2 regions of the Actinoplanes sp. G11-F43 genome follow, and region 2 is predicted to be linked to the other one. Evidence: predicted binding sites of a transcription regulator. Region 2 holds the regulator's gene; the other holds the start of a gene.
What was found. The regulator HrcA, encoded in region 2, represses chaperone genes, less so after heat shock. The targets are predictions, from matches to a motif close to GGTTNGCACNCTCNNNNNGAGNGTGCNAACC.

Region 1: the regulator HrcA is predicted to act here: its motif matches at 4,012-4,042, upstream of ACQ0O7_RS05995 (FmdB family zinc ribbon protein).

What each region holds. Positions count from the first base shown of each region.
Region 1 is NZ_JBNZCE010000005.1:178,747-190,668, forward strand. It holds gene ACQ0O7_RS05965 (oxygenase MpaB family protein) at 1-505, opposite strand, end outside; gene ACQ0O7_RS05970 (Fur family transcriptional regulator) at 545-982, opposite strand; gene ACQ0O7_RS05975 (DUF2231 domain-containing protein) at 1,247-1,696, shown strand; gene ACQ0O7_RS05980 (translation initiation factor 2) at 1,961-2,284, opposite strand; gene ACQ0O7_RS05985 (hypothetical protein) at 2,349-2,528, shown strand; gene ACQ0O7_RS05990 (hypothetical protein) at 2,856-3,383, opposite strand; gene ACQ0O7_RS05995 (FmdB family zinc ribbon protein) at 3,619-3,990, opposite strand; gene ACQ0O7_RS06000 (5-formyltetrahydrofolate cyclo-ligase) at 4,363-5,160, opposite strand; gene ACQ0O7_RS06005 (diguanylate cyclase) at 5,242-7,338, shown strand; gene ACQ0O7_RS06010 (UTP--glucose-1-phosphate uridylyltransferase) at 7,402-8,292, shown strand; gene ACQ0O7_RS06015 (molybdopterin molybdotransferase MoeA) at 8,289-9,602, shown strand; gene ACQ0O7_RS06020 (GNAT family N-acetyltransferase) at 9,603-10,241, shown strand; gene sepX (divisome protein SepX/GlpR) at 10,343-11,101, shown strand; tRNA gene ACQ0O7_RS06030 (tRNA-Ala) at 11,475-11,548, shown strand.
Region 2 is NZ_JBNZCE010000011.1:53,392-65,313, reverse strand. It holds gene ACQ0O7_RS12640 (GlsB/YeaQ/YmgE family stress response membrane protein) at 1-66, shown strand, start outside; gene ACQ0O7_RS12635 (diguanylate cyclase) at 179-1,822, opposite strand; gene ACQ0O7_RS12630 (hypothetical protein) at 1,937-2,803, opposite strand; gene ACQ0O7_RS12625 (enoyl-CoA hydratase-related protein) at 2,894-3,658, opposite strand; gene hemW (radical SAM family heme chaperone HemW) at 3,690-4,892, shown strand; gene ACQ0O7_RS12615 (DUF4870 domain-containing protein) at 4,893-5,456, opposite strand; gene hrcA (heat-inducible transcriptional repressor HrcA) at 5,609-6,631, shown strand; gene dnaJ (molecular chaperone DnaJ) at 6,666-7,802, shown strand; gene ACQ0O7_RS12600 (16S rRNA (uracil(1498)-N(3))-methyltransferase) at 9,015-9,749, shown strand; gene ACQ0O7_RS12595 (hypothetical protein) at 9,767-10,075, opposite strand; gene ACQ0O7_RS12590 (class I SAM-dependent methyltransferase) at 10,072-10,860, opposite strand; gene ACQ0O7_RS12585 (beta-glucosidase family protein) at 10,883-11,922, opposite strand, start outside.

The DNA of each region.
Region 1 (11,922 bases), on a different contig from region 2:
AGCCGTCCACCTCGGCCGCCGTCGACGGCACCGTCGACGGATCCAGGCCCACCAGCTCGGCCGCCCGCAGTTGTTCGGTGTAGTAGCCGTCCACCTCGTCCGGAGTCAGCCGCATCCCGGCCCGGACCGCGGTGGTCACGAACGACTCCACCTCGGTCACATGCACCCAGCGCAGCAGGGCCGGGTCGTCGATGCGGAAAACCTCGCCGGTACGCGGATCGGTCGCCGTCATCCCGGCATGCAGCCGGCGCAACCGGCCCGCCGCCCGTTCCACCTCGGCGGTCGGGGCGTACAGGACCGTTCCGACATAGTTCGAGGTGCGCACCAGCCGGCCCCATGGATCCGCGCGGTAACCGGAATTCTGTGCCACTCCGGCCACCGCCCGGGGATGCAGCGCCTGGAGATAGAGCGACCGCAGCCCGCCGAGGAACAGGATCGGCTCGCTGTGCACCTTCCAGGTGATCGAATCCGGCCCGAACAGCCCGGCGTCCTCGGTCACAGCCATCGCCCCACTCCCTGGCTCAGTCGTGCACTACTTCCTGGCTCAGTCGTGCATTGCTTCCGCGTCCCGGCGGGCCCGGCACGAGCGGCACAGGCCCCAGAAGGTGATCTCCGCCTCGTCCAGGTCGTAGCCGTGCGCTTCGTCCGGCATCAGGCACGGTCGCCGGCCGACCACACAGTCCACGTCGGTGATCTCCCCGCAGCTGCGGCACACGATGTGGTGGTGGTTGTCGCCCACCCGGGCCTCGAACCGGGCCGGGCTGCCGGCCGGCTCGATCCGCCGGGCCAGACCCGCCCGGGACAGCGCCCCCAGCACGTCGTAGACCGCCTGAGTGGAGACCGAATCGAGTCGGGCCCGCGCCCGGCGGGCGATCTCGTCCACCTCCAGATGCCCGCCGCCGGTGAGGATCTCGAGCACGGCGAGCCGCGGACGGGTGACTCGCAACCCGTGCGTACGCAGCAGTTCCTCACCGGTCGACACCGGTCCATGACAGCACGCCGAAACCGATTCACCAACCGTCCGGTAGGGGTAAGGGCTACGGGCGCGGTTCGATCACGACTTGACGTCCGAGGATGTTTGCGTAGTCAATGACTTCTAAGCTTCCCTGAGCCGAACCGTCGACGGAACCACGCCGCCGGCCGGTCCGTCCCGGGCCACCCGGAACGATCTCGCCCCGAACTTCGCCCCGAATGTGTTCGCCCCGAACGAGGAGGAATGGTGTTAGACCAGGTCAACGGATTGCCGGTGCACATCCTCGTACTTCACGCCGCCGTCATCTTCGTGCCCCTGCTCGGCCTCGGCGCGATCGTCTACGGCCTGGTCCCCGCCTGGCGCCCGAAGATGGGCTGGGCGGTCGGGCTGCTGGCCATCGCCGCCCCGGTGTCCGCCCTGGTCACCAAGCTCTCCGGAACCGAGTTCTACGAGCGCCTCCTCAGCGAGGAACGCGTCTCGCCGGCCGGCAAGGTCATCCTCGACGGCCACATGGCGAACGGGACCACCACGTTCTGGCTCACCCTCGCCCTCGGGGTGGTCGCCCTGGCGCTGGTGGCCCTCACCACCAGAAACCCCCGCGCCCTGCCGAAGATCGCCGATCTGGGCATCGCCCTGGTCCTGGTGGTGCTGGCCGGCCTGAGCGCCTACTACCTGTTCGAGACGGGCGACTCCGGCGCGACCGCCGTCTGGGGCACCTACTGACCTACCGGCGCCTGGCCGGCCCTGACGGTCGGCCAGGTCGCGAGTTGCCGGGCTCGGTGCCGACCGGGCCTTGACGCCAGCCTGCCCCGGCGCCCGTCGAGTTCTTCCGCCTGTCCTGCCGAGTCCGACCCCGTCCGTCGGGTGTTTCTATCTGGCGGATTATCCCGCTTATCGGTTTTCCCGCCGGCGGTTGCCTCCGTCTACCGGGTCACCGGCGGTTGCTTCCGTCTACCGGGTTACCGGCGGTTGCTTCCGTCTACCGCGTCAGAAGATCAGGCGGGAGCAGAGCAGGCAGACGACCACCAGGGCGATGGCCCCGGCTACCAGGCCGATGCCGTAGGTGACCGTGCGTGCCGCGCCCTCGGCCTCGTCCAGCGCGTCATCGTCCTGGCGCGGGAGGCTGCGCGGTGGGGGCGGGTTCGCGATCGTCGGCGGACGCCAGCCGGCCGGCGGAGGGTCGGCGCGCGGTGGTCCGGCGTAGCCGATCGGCTCGGGTGCCGCCGGGGCCGGCTCGGGGCGGCCGAGAGACTCGGCCGCCGGGTCGGGCCGTTGCCAGTAGGCGTCGTCCGGGAGGTTGGGGGAGCTCACGTTCACCGACGGTACAACCGGAGGGGGACGACGGCTGCGGTGCCGTCCGCTTACCCTCATAGGCGTGGACATCCTGGACCAGCCCGAGCGGGACAACGACGCCGAGCGCGTGGTCGACTTCGAGTCCGAAGAGGCCCCGGTGCTGCCCGAGCAGACTCGAGACGACACCGAGCGCGGGTGGGGCGAGCGCTCCTACTCCAACGACGACCGCCTGATGGAGGACCGTCCCCCGCACTGGGGCTGACCGGCCAGACGACGCCCCGACGTCCTGGAGGCGACGAATCCGTCCGTTCTCACAGCCACCCCGATCAGCCCGGCCCCGCCGCGGCGGCGGAAGCGACAGGCCGCGGTGGCGGGAGCGTCAGTCGGCCTGGCCATGGCGGCGCGGGTGTCAGTCGGCCTGGCCGCGGTGGCGGAGGTGTCAGTCGGCCTGGCCGCGGTGGCGGAAGCGACAGTCGGCGCCTGGCCACGGCGGCGGAGGTGTCAGTCGGCCTGGCCGCGGTGGCAGTCGGCCCGGTTGCTCCGGCGGAGTCGCTATCGGCTGGTGCCGTGTGCGGAGGCTGGAGCGCGGTCAGTCCGGGCGGATCACTATCGCGAAGCCGTGGCCTGAGGCTGCCACCGTGCGTTCGGCGGAATCCGGGTCCAAGGCCAGCAGCAGGCCGCCGGTCACCGGGTCGTCGGCACCCGTCACCTCCAGGACCAGCGCGGCGGTGGCGACCGTGATCGTCCGGTTCCGGTCGCCGGCCGGGCGGAGGAGATCCACCCGGTTGCCGGGGCGGACCACGGTCAGGGCGGTGGGATCGGCCAACCGCACCGGGACGCCCACGCTGCCCGGTGGGATGGATCGCGCGGTCGACTGCGTGGTCGGCTGAGCGACCGGTGGGGACGCCGGGGTGGATGGACTCCCCGAACCCGACACGAACGGCTCTGGAGCGGTCGAGGCCGGGGCGCAGGTGGCCGGTTGGAGCCAGATGACCCCCGCAGCTGTGATCAACAGCACCGCCACCGCGGACAGGCGGAACGTGGTGCCACGGGACGGCCGGTGCCATCGGATCGGGTCGAGGCGCTCGTCGCGGTCCCTGGAAACTTTTCGGGACATCAGGTCTCCAGAATCTGCCGGTGCGTGTCTGGGTCGCGGGCAGAGACCAGCACTGCCGTCCGAGGTGGAAGCGACCTGAGCCCGACGTTAGGCGTCCTGGAGTTCGGCTGCCGGAGGCCCTGTGGACAACCGGCGGCTGTGGATAACGAGCGGATCTTTCAGGGGAGCCCGGTAGAAACGAGTACGCGCCGGGCCGCACGGGCGGCTCGACGCGTACTCGGATGTTCCGGGTGTGTCAGGAGGCGGCTGCGGCCTTCGTGCCACCGCTACTCGACGAGGAGGACGACGAGGATGATGACGACGAAGACGTTGACGGTGTCGTCGAGCCCGAGGCCGTCGATGACGTGCTGGAGGACGTCGACGGCGTGCTGTCGGACTTCTTGGCGGCGTCACCCGACGCGGGCGCGGACTTCTCAGCGCTCACGGTGCCCGAGCGGGAGTCGTTGCGGTAGAAGCCGGAGCCCTTGAAGACGATGCCGACCGAGTTGAAGACCTTGCGGAGTTTGCCTTGGCAGTTCGGGCACTCGGTGAGTGCCGGGTCGGAGAAGGACTGCACGGCTTCGAGCTGCTCACCGCACTCGGTGCAGGCGTACTGGTAGGTAGGCACGGCCCCTCCGGATCGATCGGCTGCTGGCACTCGCCAACTCCGAGTGCCAATGTTGCGGCATCGGAGGTCAATTCGTCCACTCGGCGCTCGGCCTGAGGGGGAACCCATGGGTGGCTGTTGTCACAACCCGGCTGTGAGAGGCGCTCCGGCGATGGTCTTGAGGGCTGATCGGGCGGTGGCTGTGGGGCGTCGTCGGGCGGTGGTTGTCAGAGGCGGTTGGGCGGTGGCTGTGAGGCGATCGGGCGGCGTTTATGAGAGGCGGTCGGGCGGCGTTTGTTGGAGGCGGTCCGATGGATGCTGCGGGATGTAGCCCGACGGTGGCTGCGGGAGGTGGTCCGACGGTGGCTGCGGGAGGTGGTCCGAGGGTGGTGCTCAGGAGCGGTTCAGAGGGCGGTGGGAGAAGCCGCCGGACGGCGTCAGGACGGCCTGGACCGTGCGGTCGTGCGGGTCGGTGGGCACGGAGGCGAGAGTCTCGCCGTCATGAAGCAGGGCCACCGTCAGCGTGCCGAGCGGGAGACCCGTGACCGGGGGATCGAGGGCGGGAAGGAGTTCTGTGCCGGAGGTGACGCCGGGAAGGAGTTTTGTGTCGGAGGTGATGCCGGGAAGGAGTTCTGTGTCGGAGGTGATGCCGGGAGCGAGGTCTGAGCCGGTGAGGTCCGTGCGGCCGGTGGAGTCGGAGGTGTGGGGGAGAAGGCGGGACAGGGCCCGGTCGTAGGAGCCGCCGCCTCGGCCCATGCGGGTGCCGTCGTCGGCTACTGCCAGGGCAGGTACCAGGAGGAGGTCTGCGGTTCGGATCGCCTCAGGCCCCAGGCGTGGGCCGGTGGGCTCGTGCAGGCCCCTCGACGCCGGCTTCAGCTCGCCGGTGAAGACCGCCCAGTCCAGGTCGTTGTCGGGGAGCAGGACCGGCAGCAGTAGACGGCCGCCAGGAGGCAATGCCGCGGCCAAGAGGTGTGGGAGGGAAGGGCCGCCCGGTTCGGAGCCGGTAGGGACGTAGGCGGCCACCGTGCGGGCGGACGTACGACGTACCAGAGCAAGGGTTTGATCTTGAAGTTGGGCTGCTGCGGAGGATCGGGCCTCGTCCGAGAGCGATCTACGTGCGGTGAGCAGTCGGGCACGCAGTGCGATCTTGTTTTGGCCTGATTTTTCCGCATCAGCGGTTAAATCCGACATGCAACACCCCCTTTTGAAAACCGGCAAACGGCGCACACTATGTCAGCATCGCTGGAATAGAGGGCCACTCCGGGAGGATGTGTGACACTACGTGGCCGGCTGACCAGCGCATTTCTGGTGGTCGTGCTCGGTCCGGTCCTGCTCGGGTCCATCTTCGTCGCCCTGACCGTCGGGGCGGTGAGCCGGGAGCGGACCGCCGAGCGTCTCGACCGCGCCGAGACGACGGTTGGCGTCGCGGTGAGCGCGATCTGCCGTCAACTGCAGGCCGCCGCCGACGCGGTCGCCGTGGTCCCCGCCGGAAGCCGCGCCGCGGTCGCTGACCAGCTGATCACCCGGGGGCTGGCCACCGCCATCAAAGTGACCGATCCGGATCAGTCGATCATGGGTCGGTCGGCGGGTGCGCACGCGACCGGCGGCCAGGATCGGACCGCCTGGCGCGACTGTGCGAAGCCGACCGCGGAGCCCGCGCCCGAATCGACACCGGGGCAGCCCGGCGAGAGCGCCGAAAACACGAGCGGGGAAGCCGCCCCGAGCGGGGAAGCCGCCCCGAGCGGGGAGGCGATCGCCGACGAGGAGACGGTCGCGACCGGGAACGCGGGTGCCGCCAGTGCGGGTGGGGAAGCGATCGCGGCCAGCGCGTACGGGCAAGAGGTCACGGTGACCGCCGCCCAGCGGATCGACGACGGTCTCCTGGAGCGGCTGGGGCAGGCCGCCGGGGCGACCGTCGTGCTCGGTGGCGGGCCGCCACCGGCCGGGAACGCCAGGCGCGAACTGGCCGCCGAACCGGGCCGGCCGCTCGCTCTGACGCTCAGTGTCCACACCGTCGAGTCCCCGTTCCGGCACGCCGTGCTGCCGCTGATCGTGCTGGTCACCGCAGCGCTCGCGGTGCTGGCGGCGCGCTGGCTGGCCAGGTCCACCACCCGCCCGCTCGGTGAGCTTGCCTGGGCCGCCGACCGGGTGGCCAACGGCGACCTGGACACCAGGGTGCCGATCCCGCGGCCGGACGAGCTGGGGCGGCTGGCCGGCACCTTCAACCGGATGACCCGCGAACTGCAGTCCTATGTGCAGGCGCTGACCGCGAGCCGGGACCAGCTGCGCCGGCATCTGGCGATCCTCGGCGACACCCTGTCCGGAACCCACGACCTGGACCGGATCCTGCCGGTGATCCTGCGGACCGCGATGACCGCGACCGGGGCCCGGGCCGGTCTGATTCTGCTCACCGATCCGGCGGACGGGCGGCTGGCGGCCCGGTACGGTTCGGGCCTCACCGGCGACTGGGATGTGCCGGTGGCGGAGTTGCCGCAGCGGCGGCTGGCGACCGGGCGCGGGATTCTCGGGACGGTGGCGGCGACCGGTTCACCCGTCCGGGGCACCACCGGCACCATCGCCGAGGAGCCGGCCTGTGAGTCGTATCTCGCTGTGCCGATCTGCGCGCCGCCGAACGAGGACGCCGATCCGGAGCCGGGGACGCTCGGGGTGCTCGCGCTCTACGACCGGTTGGGCGGGCCGGGGTTCGAGGACGCCGATCTGCGTACCGTGCGGACGTTCGCCGGGCAGGCCGGAGTCGCGGTGCACAACGTGCGGGTGCACGAGGAGGCGCAGCGGCTGTCGTTGACCGATCCGCTGACCGGGCTGTGGAACTACCGATACCTGCGCGAGGTGCTGCGCCGTGAGGTGGAGCGGGCCAGCCGTTTCGGCCGGATGCTCACCGTGCTGGTCCTCGACCTGGACCACTTCAAGGAGGTCAACGACACGTACGGCCACACCGCCGGTGACCAGGTGCTGGGCGAGTTCGCCAGGCGGATCCGGATCGGGTTGCGGGAGGTCGACGTGGCGTTCCGGCAGGGCGGGGAGGAGTTCGTGGTGCTGCTGCCGGAGACCGACGCGTACGGCGGGGCGATCGTCGCGGAGCGGCTGGGGGCGGCGGTGCGGGAGTGGCCGGTGCCGGTCGACCCGCGCCGGCCGGGCCTGGACGACCAGATCTCGATCAGTGTCTCGATCGGTATCGCGGTCTTCCCGGAGCACGGTGAGACGGCACAGCAGGTGCTGGACGCGGCGGACGAGGCGTTGTACGCGGCGAAGCATGCCGGCCGGGACACGTACCGATTGGCCGAGCGGGTTTCCGATGTCGTACCGGAAGGGCATCTGGATGCCGCGAGACATGCCCGTGGCCGCTAGTCTCGGCGACATGCTTGAGGCCGTTCCAGCCGGGCACGAACCAGCGAAGGTGAAGTGAACTGAATGACGACGAAACGCGCCGTCAAGGCTGTGATCCCAGCGGCGGGGCTCGCCACCCGCTTCCTGCCGGCCACGAAAGCGGTTCCCAAGGAGTTGCTGCCGGTGGTGGACCGGCCGGTTCTGCAGTACATCGTCGAGGAGGCCGCGGCCGCCGGCATCAACGACGTCCTGCTGGTGACCGGGCGTGGCAAGACCGCCATGGTGGACCACTTCGACCGCCGTCCCGACGTGGAGGCCCGGCTGGAGCAGAAGGGTGACACCGAGCGGCTGGCCGCGGTCCGCCGTTCGAGCGAAATCGCCGACATCTACACCGTCCGGCAGGGTGAGCCGCTCGGTCTCGGGCACGCGGTCGGCTGTGCCGCCTCGCACGTCGGCGACAACGCCTTCGCGGTGCTGCTCGGTGACGAGTTCGTCGAGGAGGACAAGCCGCTGCTACCGCAGATGCTCGACCTGCAGGCCGAGACCGGTGGCATCGTGCTGGCGTTCATGGAGGTCGCCCCGCACGAGACCTCGCGTTACGGCATCGCCTCGGTCCGGGAGACCGACAACCCGGACGTCGTCGAGGTCACCGGCCTGGTCGAGAAGCCGGCGCCGGACGAGGCCCCGAGCAACCTGGCGGTGCTCGGCCGGTACGTTCTGCCCGGCCGGATCTTCGACGTGATCGCCGACACCAAGCCCGGCAACGGTGGCGAGATCCAGCTGACCGACGCGATGGCGACGATGCTGGCCGACGGCGTACCGGTGCACGGCATCGTCTACCGCGGTCACCGCTACGACACCGGCATGCCGCTCGGCTACCTGCAGGCCGTCGTGCAGCTGGCGGTGCAGCGGGAGGACCTGGGCGAGGAGTTCCGGGCCTGGCTGACCGAATTCATCGGCGGCCGGAAGGGATGACCGCCACGGCCGATCGCGAGGCGGCCGCTTCCAACGAGCTGATGCCTCTCGCCGAGTACCTGGGCAGTGTCCTGCGCAGGCTCCGCGCGCTGCCTCCGCTCGACCTCGATCTCACCCAGGCGCACGGGAACGTGCTGGCGGCCGACGTGATCGCGCCGCACCCGTTCCCGGCGTTCGACCAGGCCGCGATCGACGGGTACGCGGCCCGATGGGAAGACCTGGCCGGTGCCGGGCGCATCGGGTCGCATCCGTCGTTCGGGCAGTTCGAGAACACCGCCCGCACCGTCCGGCTGAACGTGGTCGGCGACATGGGGGCGGCCCACTGGCGACCGGTTCGGATCACTCCCGGCACCTGTTTCTCGGTGGCTGCCGGGGCGCCGCTGCCGATCGGGGCCGACGTGGTCGTCCCGGTGCACTGGACCGACCAGGGCATGGCCGCGGTGGAGATCCAGCACGCCCCGAAACGGGGTTCCGGGGTGCGCCGGGCCGGTGAGGAGGTGGCCGTCGGGCAGATTCTGGCCCCGGCCGGCTCCTACGTCACCCCGCCGACGGTGGCCCTGTTCGCCGCCTCCGGCATCGGGCACGTGCTGGTCCGGCCGAGCCCGCGCGTGGTGGTGGTGGCCACCGGCGACGAACTCGTCGACGTGGGCCGGCCCAGCCAGCCGGGTCAGGTGGTGGACGCGAATTCGCACGCGCTGACCGCGGCGGCCGTCGAGGCGGGTGCGACGGCGTACCGGATCGGGATCTGCGACGACGACCCGGAGGGGCTGCGCGGCCTGCTGGAGGACCAGACGCTGCGCGCCGACCTGATAATCACCACCGGCGGCACCGGAACCGGACCCGGCGACATGTTGCGCCGGGTCCTGTCACGTCCGGGGCCGGGCCGGGGGACCGTCGAGTTCACCGATGTGGCGCTCTCCCCGGGCACCTCGCTCGGGTTCGGCACGGTCGGCGGCGAGGAGGTGCCGGTGGTGTGCCTGCCCGGTGAGCCGGGCGCCGCCCTGATCGGGTTCGAGGTGCTGGCCCGGCCGGTGATCCAGCTGCTCGCCGGGGCGGAACCGGTCTTCCGGCCGGGGATCAAGGCGCACCTGCTGGAGACCGTCTCGTCACCCGGTGGGCTGCGCGAATTCCGGCCGGCCCACGTGGCGGAACGGCGTGGTGGCGGTTACACGGTGCAGCCGCTCGCCGGTGGGCCTTACACTCTCTCCGGTTTGGCCGAGGCGAACGGCCTGCTGGTGCTCGGCGAACGGGTCACCACAGCGGCCGCCGGCTCGACCGTCGACGTGCTGCTGCTCGACCGGAGGCGATAGATGCTCGGGGCCACCACACCCGGATGGCCCGCCGTGCTGGCGGACGGGGCTGTGCTGCTCCGGCCGTACAAACGAAGCGACGCCCGGTCCTGGTCCGAGGTTCGGGTCGCGAACCAGGCCTGGCTGGCGCCCTGGGAGTCGGCGCCGCCCGGCCCATGGGCGGAGATGAACTCGCCGCGCGCCTTCGGATACGTCTACCGGGACATGAAGCGGGCCGCCCGCAACGGCGACAGCATGCCCTTCGCCGTGTGCCTGCTGGAGGACGGCCGGGAACGCCTGGTCGGGCACGTCAACCTGGGCAACATCGTGCGGCGGGCGTTCGCGTCGGCCTACGCGGGCTACTGGGTGGATCACCGGGTGGCCGGCCGGGGTGTCATCCCGACCGCGCTGGCGCTCGCCGTCGATCACGCCTTCGGGCCGGGCGGGCTGCACCGGATCGAGGTGAACATCCGGCCGGAGAACGGGCCGAGCCGCCGGGTGGTGGAGAAGCTGGGTTTCCGCGAGGAGGCTTACCACCAGCGCTACATGCACATCGACGGTGGTTGGCGGGATCACCTCGGCTACGCGATGACCAGCGAGGAGATCGCGCCCGAGGGTGGCCTGCTGGCACGGTGGCGCCGGATCCGTACGCCTAAATGATCTTGAACGTCGCGTCGCTACCGGCGCGGCGCGCGAAATAATGTCGCTACCGCCCGTAACCTCGCATTCGTCGTGTCATTTTTCCGTGGCGGAACGGAGGGGTGAGGGTGCCGACCTCGGTGCTCCTCGCCGTCCTGGCCGCGGCCGGGCTGCTCGCCCTCGCCCCGGCGCTCGTGCGCCGGTACGACGCCACCGAGCGCCTCGCCGCGGAACGGGCGTCGTCCACGGCGCGGGTGCTGCAGCGCCAACGCCGTCGGCGCACCGTGCCCGGACGCCGACCGATAAACCCCGCCCGCCAGGTCACGGTTACGGTGCCCGCCCCAACGGGTGATCCTTCACCCCCGGAACGGCGACTCCGCCTCGTCACCGGCCGCCGCCCACCACGAGCCGCGAAACGCCGCGGCACCCCCGCCGTCGTCCGTCGGCGCCGCGTCTTCGCCGCCCTGGTCCTGCTCAACGCCATCGAACTCGTCGGTGTGGTAGCCGTCGGCCCCGGCTTCTGGATCAGCTTCGCCGTCACCGGCGGCCTCCTCGCCGTCTACCTCGTCCACCTGCGCAACCGGGCCATCGCCGACCGCCGCCGCCGTCGCGTCCAGGCCCGCGAAGCCGCCTGGCTCGCCGCCCGCCAGGCCGAGGTCCGCCGCGAACAGGCCCGCCGGGCCGCCGCCCGCCGGGAAGCCCAGCGCCGCCTCGCCGCCCAGCGCGAAGCCGTCCGCCGCGCCGCGATGGGCCTCGACCGCGAACCCACCGATCTGCCCACCGACCTCCCCGCCGCGGCCGGCTCCGTCTCCTACCGGCGCCGGGGCGGGCTGCGCGGACGTGCCTACGAAGCCGGCGGGCGACACCACAACGCATCCTGATCCGGTACGGGGTCAGCGTGGCCCCGCTGAATTCGCCCCCGGCCGTGGGATCCCGGCGACGTGGGCGTCCGGTCCCGCCCGCCGACGCCGGCATCCGGGCAGCCCCGGCCCAAGACGCCCACCCCTCGCCCGCGTCGCACGATCGTGAGTCTCCACCCGCACCCCGTGCCCAGTCTCCGACACGATCGTGTGATCGTGCGCTTCCACCCGGCCGGCCATCACGCACCAGCGCCGTGGCCTCCCAGCGGGGTGAGGTGCTTCCGCGCCGCGGAGCCCACACCTCGTGATGTTGAAGGAGGGGCGGTTCGCGGGGCGGCGAGGTGACCTGTTAACCTTTCCTCGGTCCCAAGGTGACACAGTCACCAAGGACTGGGGGGCTGTGGCGCAGTCTGGTAGCGCACCTCGTTCGCATCGAGGGGGTCTGGGGTTCAAATCCCCACAGCTCCACGTAAGGCTAAGGCGATCTGTGTCCGCGTGAAGCGCGGGCCGGGTCGCCTTTCGCATGTCCGCTTCGGGAAGCCGAGCCCCGGACACCCGCATCACGGTGGGCACGCCTCGCGGATCTGTTGCGGGGATTGTGGCGCCCAGCCCATGAGGCGGCCGTCCAGATCGCGTACAACGGCAGCCAGCTTCGATTCGCCAGCTGGAGCGGCGTAGCCCGGCTGAACCTCGGCCGGCCGAGGAGAGTGCGTTCCGGCATCGGTTCGTTCCTCTTTGTCGCGTGTCAGCGCTGCAGCACCGGACGGCTTCGATCAGGTTGCGGTCTCGGCCGTTCGCCCGCAGGTCGCGCATCGGGTGTAGCACCTCGTGCAGGCGCTGGA
Region 2 (11,922 bases):
GCTCTGGCCGCCATCGGTGTCGCCCTGGTCGCTGGTGTCGGTGGCCGTCGCCGCCTGACCCGCTGACCCGCGGTTCGACAACTCCATAAAACGCGAATGCCGGCCCCCTGGGGTGCCGGCATTTCGCGTTTTCAGAAGATGAATGGCATAAGCGGATCTTTCTATAAGGCCCGGAAGATCAATAGCGGAATTTGTGCTGTGCACTGCGCCGATTCACCCAGGCCGGCAATCCACCCTGATGTTCGTGATGCGGGGCCGGTTCGATCACGTCGCTGCGGCTGGCGACCACCCGCAGGGTGACGACCAGCCCCTGGACGAGCCGGTCGGCGCGCAGATCCCGGTACCGCACCTCGGCGAGCACCTGGGTGCCGTCCGGCCGGGGCAGGGCGCAGAACACCTTGCCGTCCCCCTCGGTGCGCAGGGCCCGGCGTACCGCCTCCTGGTCGTCGGGGTGGACCAGCTCGTCGAAAGCGGTGAGCGGCGGCATCTCGGCGACCCCGGTCAGGCTGCGCAGGCCCGGGCTGGCGTACCGGATGCGGTGGTCGGAGTCGACCACCGCCATGATCTCGGCGGTGTTGCCGGTGACCGCCCGCAGATAGAGATCGCTGTCCCGCCGGCCGACCGCCTCGACCAGAGTGATCCGGTCCAGGGCCAGGGCGGCCTCACCGGCCAGCACCTCCAGCGCGTCCCGGCCGGCCACCAGGGCCTCCCGGCGGCCGGTGACCATCAGCGCCCCGCCGCTGGGCCGGGCCACCGCGAGCGGCTCCAGCCGGAGCGGGCAGATCAGGGTGCGCTCGTCGGGTTCGGCGGCGCCGGTCCACCAGCTGCGGGTGCCGCCACCGGCGGGCGCCGACGGCAGTCCCTCCCGGGTCAGCCCGGCGTCGTCGGTGGCCAGGGCGACCCGGCGGACCGCACCGGCCGGCAGCAGGCGGGTGACCGCCGCCTGGACCGCGGCCTCCACGGCGGGCGGGTCGGCGGCGGCGACCAGCGCGGTGTTCGCGGTACGCAGCGCCCGCTCCCGGGTGAGGGCCTGACTGTGCTGCTGGGCCGAGTCGGCGAGCCGGGTGATGGTGAGGACCAGGGTGACCGCGCCGGTCACCGCGATGACGACGCCGTTGCGGACCGGGCCGGACAGGGCCTCGATCACCAGCACGAGCGGCGGGACGGCGGCGGAGACGGCGAGCAGCGTGGTGTCCCGGAACCGCCACGGCGCCAGCCGGGCCGGGTGCGGCTCGGTGAGCCGGGCCATCGACGGGTGCAGCGCGGACGCGCCCCACGCCAGGTAGAGCAGCGCGAACGCGGACTCGGCGACCGGGCTCTCATGGGTGAGCGGGTAGAGGACGTCGCCGGCCAGCATCGCCAGCCCGCCACCCACCAGCAGGTACGCCGAGACGTTGCGCCGGTCGGCGGCGACCAGGCGCAGGGCCACCGCGATCAGCAGCAGGTCGCCGATCACGTCGGCGGCGGGGACGGTCTGGAACCGGGTGCCGGAGCCGATCGCGAAGACCCAGAGGACGAGCATCGCGGCGCAGGCGAACGCGACCAGGTCGATCAGCCGGGCCCGGTCGGGAAGCAGTGAACCGGCCCGGGTGAACTGGATCAGGCTCATCGCGACCAGGGCGAACATCGCCAGGTAGACGGTGTCGGCGAGAGCGGGGAGGCGGTCGTACTCGTACAGCACGTCACCGACGGACAGTGCCGCGAGCGAACCGGCCAGCAGCAGCCAGGGGGCGCGCCGGATCGGGCGGTGACGGCGCACACCGATGAGGATGGCGCCGACGCTTCCCGCCCCCAGCAGGGCCCACACGATCGCCGTCAGCACGACCTACTTAGTACCAGGGCGGTTGCGGACTGTCCATGTCGATATATACAGAGCGCAACCTGCCGGTGGGCAAGGTGGACATTACGGGTAGTCACCGATACTTGCGACGAAGTCTCAACGGAACACCTCGGCGACCACCTGAGCCTGACCGCCCCCGCTGCCGTCCGTGACCGGAAGCCACTTTCCCTTGGGGGCGTGCCACTCGAGATCACCGAAACGTACCCGTTCGAGTCCGGTGGCGGAAGCGTGCGCCACCAGCCAGTGCGCGAATCGCCAACCGGTGTCCGAACTGGCCACCTCCACGGTCAGCCCGGCCGCCTGCGCGCTGCGGGCCTGCCCGCCCAGCTTCTTGCCCCAGTCCAGCTTCAGACTGGTCAGCAGCGCCGCCGCGGCCTCCGCGCCACGGATCGCCGGATCGTCCGGAACGCTGCACTCGACCGCCCCGGTGGCCCGCCCGGTCAGCGCCGCGGCCAGCACCCGGGACTCGTCGGCCCACTTCTCGTAGGCCTCCGGGTACGCCGAACGCTGCACCTCCTGGGCGGCGTCGGTGATCCGCATCTCCTCCCAGCCCTTGACCTTCCGCAGGGCCGAGTAGAACTTGCCGGCGGCGTACCGCGGGTCCTTGATCTGCTCGAACGTCCCCCAGCCCTGGCTCGGGCGCTGCTGGAAGAGGCCCACCGAGTCGCGGTCACCGTCGTCCAGATTCTCCAGCTTGGACTCCTGGAACGCGGTGGCCAGCGCGACCACGACCGCCTGCTCGGGCAGCCCGCGCCGGACGCCGACCGCGGCGATGGTGGCCGCGTTGGCCATCTGGGCCGAGTCGAGGGTCACCCGGCCGTCGGCGACGACGGTGCACTCCGGATCGAAGCGGGGCAGCTGGATCCGGCCGGCCAGGTTGTCGATCAGCACGACCACGCCGGCCACGGCGGCGACGGAGAGCAGGGCGATCACACCCACGATCGTTCGCGTGCGCACTCTCACCGTCTCTCTTCACCTCTCCCGCCAAGCCTGGACAACGAGCGCTCATGCCCCCGCGTCACTCGAGACCTTGATGATCATTGTGCCTGACGATCATCGAACCCAGTCCGGGTCACGCTTCTCCCTGCTCGCGGCCACCCCTTCCCGCCCTTCGGCGGATTTGAAGTGACCTGCCGACCGGTTCGCGAGATCCGACAGGTCGACCCGGATCGAGGGATCGGCCGTACGGCGGAGAAGTTGTTTGGTCCCGGCGAGCGCGAGTGGGCCGCCACGCAGAAGCGACGCGCAGTATCCGGACACCGCGCCGTCCAGCTCGTCCTCCCCGACCGCCGCGGTGACCAGGCCGATCGCCGCGGCGCGCGCCCCGTCGAAGACGTCACCGGTGAGAAACAGGTCGGCGGCCGCCCGCGGCGCCAGGCGCGGCAGCACGGTGGCGCTGATCACCGCGGGGATGACGCCCAGCCGCACCTCGGTGAAGGCGAACGTGGCCGAGCGCACACAGACCGCGATGTCGGCCGCGCCGATCAGGCCCAGCCCACCCGCGCGGGCCGGCCCGCCGATCCGGGCCACCACCGGTTTCGGGAACTCCCAGAGCACGGCCAGCACGTCGGCGAGCATCTCGGCGGGCAGCCGGTCGCCCGGGCCGGCCGCGGCGGTCTCCCGCAGATCGACACCCGAGCAGAAGACCGGGCCGGTGTGGGAGAGGACCACCACCCGGCACTCCGGGTCGGCGGCGGCCGCGGCGAGATCCGTCAGCAGCTTTCCGAGCAGGGCGGTGGAGAGCGCGTTACGGCTCTTCGGGTTGTCGAGTGTCATCGTGGTCACGCCGGCGGCGGTGACGGTCTGGACCAGATCCATCCCGGAACCCTATGCCGTGCACACTTGACCCATGGCCGGCGCTCTTCCCGATGGTGAACCCGTACCCGACGACGGGTCCCTCCCCGACGAGGCCACCCATGAGGTGGGCAAGAACGGCTTCGCCGTCTACGTGCACGTCCCGTTCTGCGCCAGCCGGTGCGGATACTGCGACTTCAACACCTACACGGCGAGCGAGCTGGGCGGCGGGGCGAGCCGCGACGAGTACGCCGGCACCGTCCTGTCCGAGCTGGCCCTGGCCGCCCGGGTGATCGAGCCCGGCCCGGTCGACACCGTCTTCGTCGGCGGCGGCACCCCCACCCTGCTCAGCACCGACGACCTGGGCCGGATCCTGGACGGCATCGACCGGACGTGGGGGCTGGCCCCCGGTGCCGAGGTGACCACCGAGGCCAACCCGGAGTCGGTCGACCCGGCGTACCTGCGGCGGCTGCGCCGGGCCGGCTTCACCCGGATCTCGCTCGGCATGCAGTCCACCGCGCCGAACGTGCTGCGCGTGCTGGACCGCAAACACACCGCGGGCCGGGCGCCACAGGCCGCGATCGAAGCCCGGGAGGCCGGGTTCGAGCACGTCAACCTGGATCTGATCTACGGCACGCCGGGTGAGTCGGCGGACGACTTCGCCGGATCGCTGCGAGCCGTGGTGGACGCCGGAGTGGACCACGTGAGCGCGTACGCGCTGATCGTCGAGGACGGCACCCGGATGGCCGGCCGGATGCGGCGGGGTGAGCTGCCCTTCCCGGAGGACGACGTGGCCGCCGACCGCTACCTGGCCGCCGAGGCGGCCCTCACCGAGGCCGGATTCGAGTGGTACGAGGTGTCCAACTGGGCCCGCGGCGACGACGCCCGATGCCGGCACAACATGCTCTACTGGACCGGCGCCGACTGGTGGGGGCTCGGGCCGGGCGCGCACAGCCACGTCGGCGGGGTGCGCTGGTGGAACGTCAAGCACCCGTCGGCGTACGCCAGACGCCTCGCCGCCGGCACCTCACCCGGCCAAGGGCGCGAACTGCTCGGCGACGACGACCGGCACATGGAGGACGTGATGCTCCGGGTCCGGCTGCGGGAGGGCATCCCGCTGAGCCGGGTGGACGCCACGGGTGCCGCGCGGGCGCTGGCGGACGGGCTGCTGGAGCCGGGACCGTACCAGGACGGGCGTCTCGTGCTCACGCTGCGCGGCCGCCTGCTCGCCGACGCGGTCATCCGTGACGTGCTCTGATCACTTGATGAAGGTATAGGTCATCGGGTAGTTGTACGGCTCGTTGTTCAGCGCCTTGATCCCCGCGATCACGCCGAAGATGGTCGACACCAGCCAGGCCGCGCCGGTGACCAGCAGGCCCAGCCCGGCACAGATGATCAGCACGTAACCGATCACGCCCACGATGGTCCAGACCAGCTGGAAGTTCAGCGCTTTGAGTGATTCGGCTCGCACGATCGGGGACTGGTTGCCGCGGGCCAGATATGCCACCAGCGGCGGGATCCAGCCGAGGAACACCCCACCGAAGAAGGCCGCGGCCGCCCCGCCGAAGTGCGCCACGAGCACCCAGGTGCGCTCCTCGGCGGAGGCGGGTGGGCCGTACTGGGGCGGTCCGTAGTGCTGCTGGGCGTAGGGATCGCCGTACGGCGGAGGCGGCGGATATCCCCCGGCGCCGGACGTGGGCGGCGGGTATCCGCCGGCGCCGGAGGTGGGCGGCGGGGTGTACGGCGGCGGTGGCGGATAGCCTCCCGGCGCGTTGTACGGAGCGGTCGGATCGTCGTCCGGCGGGCGGGGCGGCTCAGTCATGAAACACACGCTAGGACCCCGGTTCGAACCGGTCGAGGGCGGTGCCACCTCAAGATCTGAGCCCGCTACGTACTTTCGATCATCGCATTGCCGCCGCCGGGGACGTAGACTGGCACTCTATTAGCGGGAGTGCCAACGGAGGGAGGGGTCATATGAGTCTGGATGACCGCAAGCTCGAGGTGCTCCGGGCGATCGTCGAGGACTATGTCGAGACCCAGGAGCCGGTCGGCAGCAAAGCCCTGGTGGACCGGCACAAGCTCGGCGTCTCTCCGGCCACCGTCCGCAACGACATGGCGGTGCTGGAGGAGGAGGGCTTCATCCGGCAGCCGCACACCAGCGCCGGCCGGGTGCCCACCGACGCTGGTTACCGCCTGTTCGTCGACCGCCTGACCCGGATCAAACCGCTCAGCCCGGCCGAGCGCCGCGCCATCGAGCGGTTCATGGTCGGCGCCGTCGACCTGGATGACGTGGTGCACCGCACGGTGCGCCTGCTGGCCCAGCTCACCCGCCAGGTCGCCGTGGTGCAGTATCCCAGTCTGTCCCGCTCCGCCGTGCGCCATCTGGAGATCGTGCCGATGTCCACGACCCGGCTCACACTCGTGATGATCACCGACACCGGCCGGGTCGAGCAGCGCCTGGTCGAGATGCCCGGCCCGGTGCAGGACGGCGACGTGTGGGAGCTGCGCCGCCGGGTCAACGAGAAATTGGCCGGTCAGCGGCTCGCCGACACCCCACCCCTGGTGCAGAAACTGGTGGAGGACTGCGACCCCGAGCGCCGTGCCGCGATGACCTGCCTGGCCTCGGTGCTCCTGGAGACACTCGTCGAGCGGAGTGAGGAGCGCCTCGCCCTCGCGGGGACGGCAAACTTGACACGAGGCGGTGTGCTGGACTTCCAGGGCACACTGCGGCCGGTCCTCGAAGCCCTCGAGGAGGAGGTCATCCTGCTGAAACTCATCGGCGATCTGGAGCCCCGCACCACACGGGTCCTGATCGGCGACGAGAATCAGATCGACAACCTGCGGTCGGCGTCCGTGGTGAGCAGTGGCTACGGCCCGGGTACCACTATCGTCGGGGGGCTCGGCGTGCTGGGCCCCACCCGGATGGACTACCCCGGCACTATCGCTACCGTTCGTGCAGTGGCACGCTACGTTGGCGACCTGTTGGCACAGAATTGACGGATTCGCGCAGACATTGAGGACTCCAAACCCCGTGGCCAAGGACTATTACGGAATTCTCGGTGTGAGCCGGGAGGCAACCGACGACGAGATCAAGCGCGCCTACCGCAAACTCGCTCGGCAGTACCACCCGGACGTCAACCCGGATCCCGAGGCGCACGACAAGTTCAAAGAGATCAACGCGGCGTACGAGGTGCTCTCCGACGAGCAGAAACGGCAGATAGTCGACCTCGGCGGTGACCCGCTCGCGCCCGGTGGTGGCATGCCCGGCGGCGCCGGTGGAGCCGGACCGTTCGTCGGTTTCCAGGACATCATGGACGCGTTCTTCGGCACGGCCGCCGGCGGTGGCTCCCGAGGCCCGCGCCCGCGCACCCGCCCCGGCGCCGACGCCATCCTGCGTCTCGAACTCGACCTGGTGGAGACCGCTTTCGGCGTCGAGGCGCCGATCACCGTCGACACCGCGGTGCTCTGCACCCAGTGTTCCGGCGCCGGCACCGCGCCCGGCACCCACCTGGCCACCTGTGAGGTCTGCTCCGGCCGGGGCGAGGTCCAGTCGGTGCAGCGCACGTTCCTCGGCCAGGTCGTCTCGTCCCGCCCCTGCCAGAACTGCCAGGGCCACGGCACGACCGTCCCGAACCCGTGCCCGACCTGCGCCGGCGACGGCCGCATCCGCACCCGCCGCTCCCTGACCGTCAAGATCCCGGCAGGCGTCGAGGACGGCATGCGGATCCGCCTGGCCCAGCAGGGCGAGGTCGGCCCCGGCGGCGGCACGGCCGGCGACCTGTACGTGGAGATCCACGAGCGCCCGCACGACGTCTACTCCCGCAAGGGCGACGACCTGCACTGCCGGGTGACACTCCCGATGACCGCCGCCGCCCTCGGCACCCGGATGACCATCAAGACCCTGGACGGCGAAGAGAACATCGAGGTCAAGCCGGGCACCCAGCCGGCCAGCACGCTCCGTATCCGTGGCAAGGGCGTACCCCACCTGCGCGGTCAGGGCCGCGGCGACCTCTTCGTCCACCTGGACGTGAAGACGCCGACCAAACTCACCGCCGACCAGGAACGGATGCTCCGCGAGTTCGCCAAGACACGCGGCGAGGACGTAGCCGAACTGAGCAAGCAGGGCGGCTTCTTCAGCCGCATGCGGGACGCTTTCAACGGTCACTGAGACGCCTTGGGCAGTCACTGAGACGCCTTGCGCGGTCTCTGGGAAGCCTCGTGGTGGTCACTGAGATCGTTCGGCTCGCTACTGACAGGCGCGGCGGCTCCAGTCGCCGCGCCTGCTCGCGAAAAGCGACAAATGTGCGTTAGTGGGCGCGCGTGCGCCGACATCCTGATCCGTTCGTGATCGGCGCTCGTGCCACCCGTCCTGGGTCCCTTCCCGTCGTGGGTTGCTTCCCGTCGTGGGTTGCTTCCCGTCGTGGGTTGCTTCGCGTCTTGGGGCGCTTCCGTCTTGGGTCGCTTCTGTCCTGGATCGTTTCCCACCCTGGGTCGCCTTCCGCCCGATTGAGCCTTCTGCTCGGCGGCCTTGCCCGTTTGCCGTCACTTCCCCGCGCGAGTGTCCGCTCCCTGCTCTCAATCCGGCCGATCTTGGCGGATTTACCACCGTTTGGAGTCTTGTTCTCGGCAGTCTGATCACTTGCGGTCAGTCCCTCACGCGGGCGGCCCGCTCAGTAGAGACCTTGGTGGATTTACCACCGTTTTCGGTGGTAAATCCACCAAGATCGCCAGGGCGGAGGCTGGAAGGCGGACACTCGCGCGAGGAATTGACCGCGAGCGGGCCAGCAGCCGAGAAGAAGACTCTTTCGGGTGGTAAATCCTTCAAGAACTGGGCTGGGCGGTCCGTCTTGGGGGGTTGAGCGCGGGGGAGAACGTTCTGTCTTGAGGGTGTGGCGTGGGGGAGAACGTTCTGTCTTGAGGGTGTGGCGTGGGGGAGAACGTTCTGTCTTGAGGGTGTGGCGTGGGGGAGAACGTTCTGTCTTGGGCGTGGGGCTTGAGGGAGAACGTTCTGTCTTGGGGTGGGGCGTGGGGGAGAACGTTCTGTCTTGGGGTAGGTGGGTGAGGTAGTGAGTGGTCGGTCTGGACCGGCTGACGGGGTCAACGTGGTGCGTCGCTGAGTACACCCGGCGGGCGGGTCCGCGACCCGGCCCGCGAGGGGCGGCGACGGAAGCGGGGCGCTTCGTACGAGGGCGCGGCAGATGGCGGGGCGCTTCGTACGAGGGCGCGGCAGAAGGTGGGGCCCTTCGTGCGGGCTGGGGATCAGATGGGGTGGTCGTGCGGGCGGGGGATCAGTGGGGTGGTCGTACGGGCTTTGCGAGGCGGTGGGGCGGTCGTGTGGGGGTCGACGGGGCCGGGTCGGGGATGGCGGTAGCGTTTCGGGGTGTCCGCGCCGTTGTTCTTGGTTGAGAGTCTTCCCGTCGGCCTGTCGTTTCGGCTGGACGGGCCGGAAGGGCATCATGCCGCCACCGTGCAGCGGCTTCGGGTCGGTGAGGGGTTGATCCTTGCTGACGGGCGTGGTGGCACCGCGCGGGGTGAAGTGACCGCGGTCGGCAAAGGCAGCGTCGACGTGGCGGTGCTCAGCACGGCCGCCGAGCCCGCCCCGGATCCCCGCCTGATCGTCGTTCAGGGCATCGCCAAGGGGGATCGGGGTGAGCTCGCCGTCCAGGCCATGACCGAGGTCGGGGTGGACGAGATCGTGCCGTGGGCGGCGTCCCGGTCGGTGGCGCAGTGGCGGGGTGACCGGGGGTTCAAGGCCCGGGACAAGTGGGCGTCGACTGCTCGGGAGGCGGCCAAGCAGGCCCGCCGTTCGTGGCTGCCGGTGGTCGGTGGCGAGCCGGACTGTTCGACGAAGCAGGTCGCGGCCAGGCTGTCCGGGGTCGCGGCGGCGTTCGTGTTGCACGAGGAGGCCACCGAGCGGTTGAGCGCGGCGGTTCTGCCGTCGACCGGTGCGATCGCCTTGATCGTCGGGCCGGAGGGTGGGATCAGTGACGCCGAGCTGGAGGTCTTCCGGGTGGCCGGCGCGGTTCCGGTGAGGCTGGGGAGTGAGGTGCTGCGCACTTCGACGGCGGGTGTCGCGGCCTTGTCGGTGCTGGCCGCTCGGCTGGGGCGCTGGTGACGAGAGGCGACGGGGGTTCAGGGCCAGTAGAGGACCCGTAGGAAGCCGGTCACGGACACCACGAACAGGGCCGCCGTCAGCGTGGCCCACGGACGCCGCCGGCCGGTGAGGGCCCCGGCGGCCGCGCCCAGGAACAGGGCCGCGATGGCCGCGCTCCAGAACGCCGCCGCGGGCACCCGGGCGGCGCCCCGGCAGCCGGCCGGTGCGGGCATGACCATTGCGCACACCTCGTACCGCGGTATCGCCAGCCACCAGAGGCCCAGCCAGGCCGGGACCGCGACGGCTGCCGCCAGGGCGACGGCGAGCCAGGGCCGCCGGATGGTCATCGGGGGCGCCGGGCGAGCGCGACGTCGGTGAAGACGGTCAGTTCGATGACCCCGCCGTGGGCGTCGATCACCGCGACGGTGTCGTCGATGGCGGCGGTCCGCGCGGTGTCGTCGAGCATCCGGTAGAGCGAGATCGACTCCAGGTATTCGCGGTATCCGGTGGAGGTGAAGGTGAGCGCCGACCGGTATCGCCGGGTGGTGGTCTCGGTGAAGTGTTCCGGCACGTCGGCCATGGTCGGCCACTCGTCGGCGAACATCACCGGCGTCGCGGGTACGGCACTGAGCAGCAGCGAGTGGGGTGTCTGCCCACCCTCGGTGAAGCCGTGCCGGGCGTCGACCGCGGCCAGTTCGGCGTGCAGTCGTTCGTCGGGGATGAGGAAGACGTTCCAGAACGGGGCGAACAGGCCGCCGGGGGCGAGCGCGTCGAAGGCGAGTCGGGTGCGGCGTTCCGCGTCGACCCAATGCCAGGCCTGGGCGCTGATCAGCAGCCGGTAGCCGCGGTCGGGCGGCCACTGTTCGAAGGTGGATTCGACGACCCGGATGCCGGGGACGGTGCGGCGGAGGACGGCGGCCATCCGCGGGTCGGGTTCCAGGCAGGTGAGGTCGGCGCCGTGTGCGGCGAACGCGGCGGTGGCCTTGCCGGTGCCGGCGCCCACTTCGAGCACCGGGCCCGGCCCGGCCATCGCCAGCAGGTCGGTGACCAGCTGTTCCGGATAGCCGGGACGGACCCGGTGGTACTTCTCGGCCTGTTCACCGAAGACCTGACCGCGGACACGTGACGTCATGTCCGCCAATATAGGGCGACGGTCAGACGGTGATGTCGATCGAACGGCGGGGGTCGTCGAGGGCGTGCGCGGCGATCACCGTGTACGGGCCGGGCACGGTCTGCCAGCCGTCGTTCCACACCTGGAAGGCCCGTTCCGGCAGGGGGACGGTCACGCTGACGGTCTCTCCGGGGACCGCTTCGGCGATGGCGAACCCGGCCAGCCAGCGGTCCGGGCGCGGCACCGGTGAGGTGTCGGCGACCGCGTCGGCCCCGGGCAGCGGGTCGGATCCGGCGGACAGGTAGATCTGCACGACCTCCCGGCCGCTGCGCCAGCCGGTGTTGGTGACCGCCACGGTGACTTCGGATCCGGAGTACGCGAGGTGATCGTACGACCAATCGGTGTAGCCCTGACCGGAACCGAACGCGAACAGTGGGCTTTCCGACCACCCGCGGTAGCCGATGAAGATCCCCTCATCGTAACTGAGCGTGCCGTCGACGGGCTGGGTGTCGAGGACCGGGCAGTCCTTCTCCGCGCGTGGCCAGGTGGTCGGCAGGCGCCCGCCGGGCTCGGTGACGCCGAGGAGCACGTCGGCCAGCGCGGCACCGGCCTCCTGCCCGGGGAACCAGGTGAGCAGGATCGCGGCCACCTCGCCGGCCCACGGCAGCAGCACCGGCGAACCGGCGTTGACCACCACGATCGTGCGCGGGTTGACGGCGGCGACCCGGGCGACGAGTTCGTCCTGACGGCCGGGGAGGGCCAGCGACGTACGGTCGAAGCCTTCCGATTCGACCTGCTCGGTGGTGCCGACGACGATCACCGCGACCTCGGACCGGGCGGCCAGCTCGACCGCTTCGGCGATCAGTCCCTCCTCGTCCGGGCCGGGCGGCCGGTGACCGAGCGTGGTGGAGACCGAGTGTGCGGCGCCGGGTTCGAACGTCTGCCGCAGCACGACCGGCGCCGGGATCCCGGCCTCCAGCGTGACCGTGAACCGCACCTCGCGCGGGTGCAGCAGCAGGTCGGCGCGGCCGGTGCCGGGCGGGTGCAGCGAGCCCTGGTAGAGGGTCTCGCCGTCGACGGTGA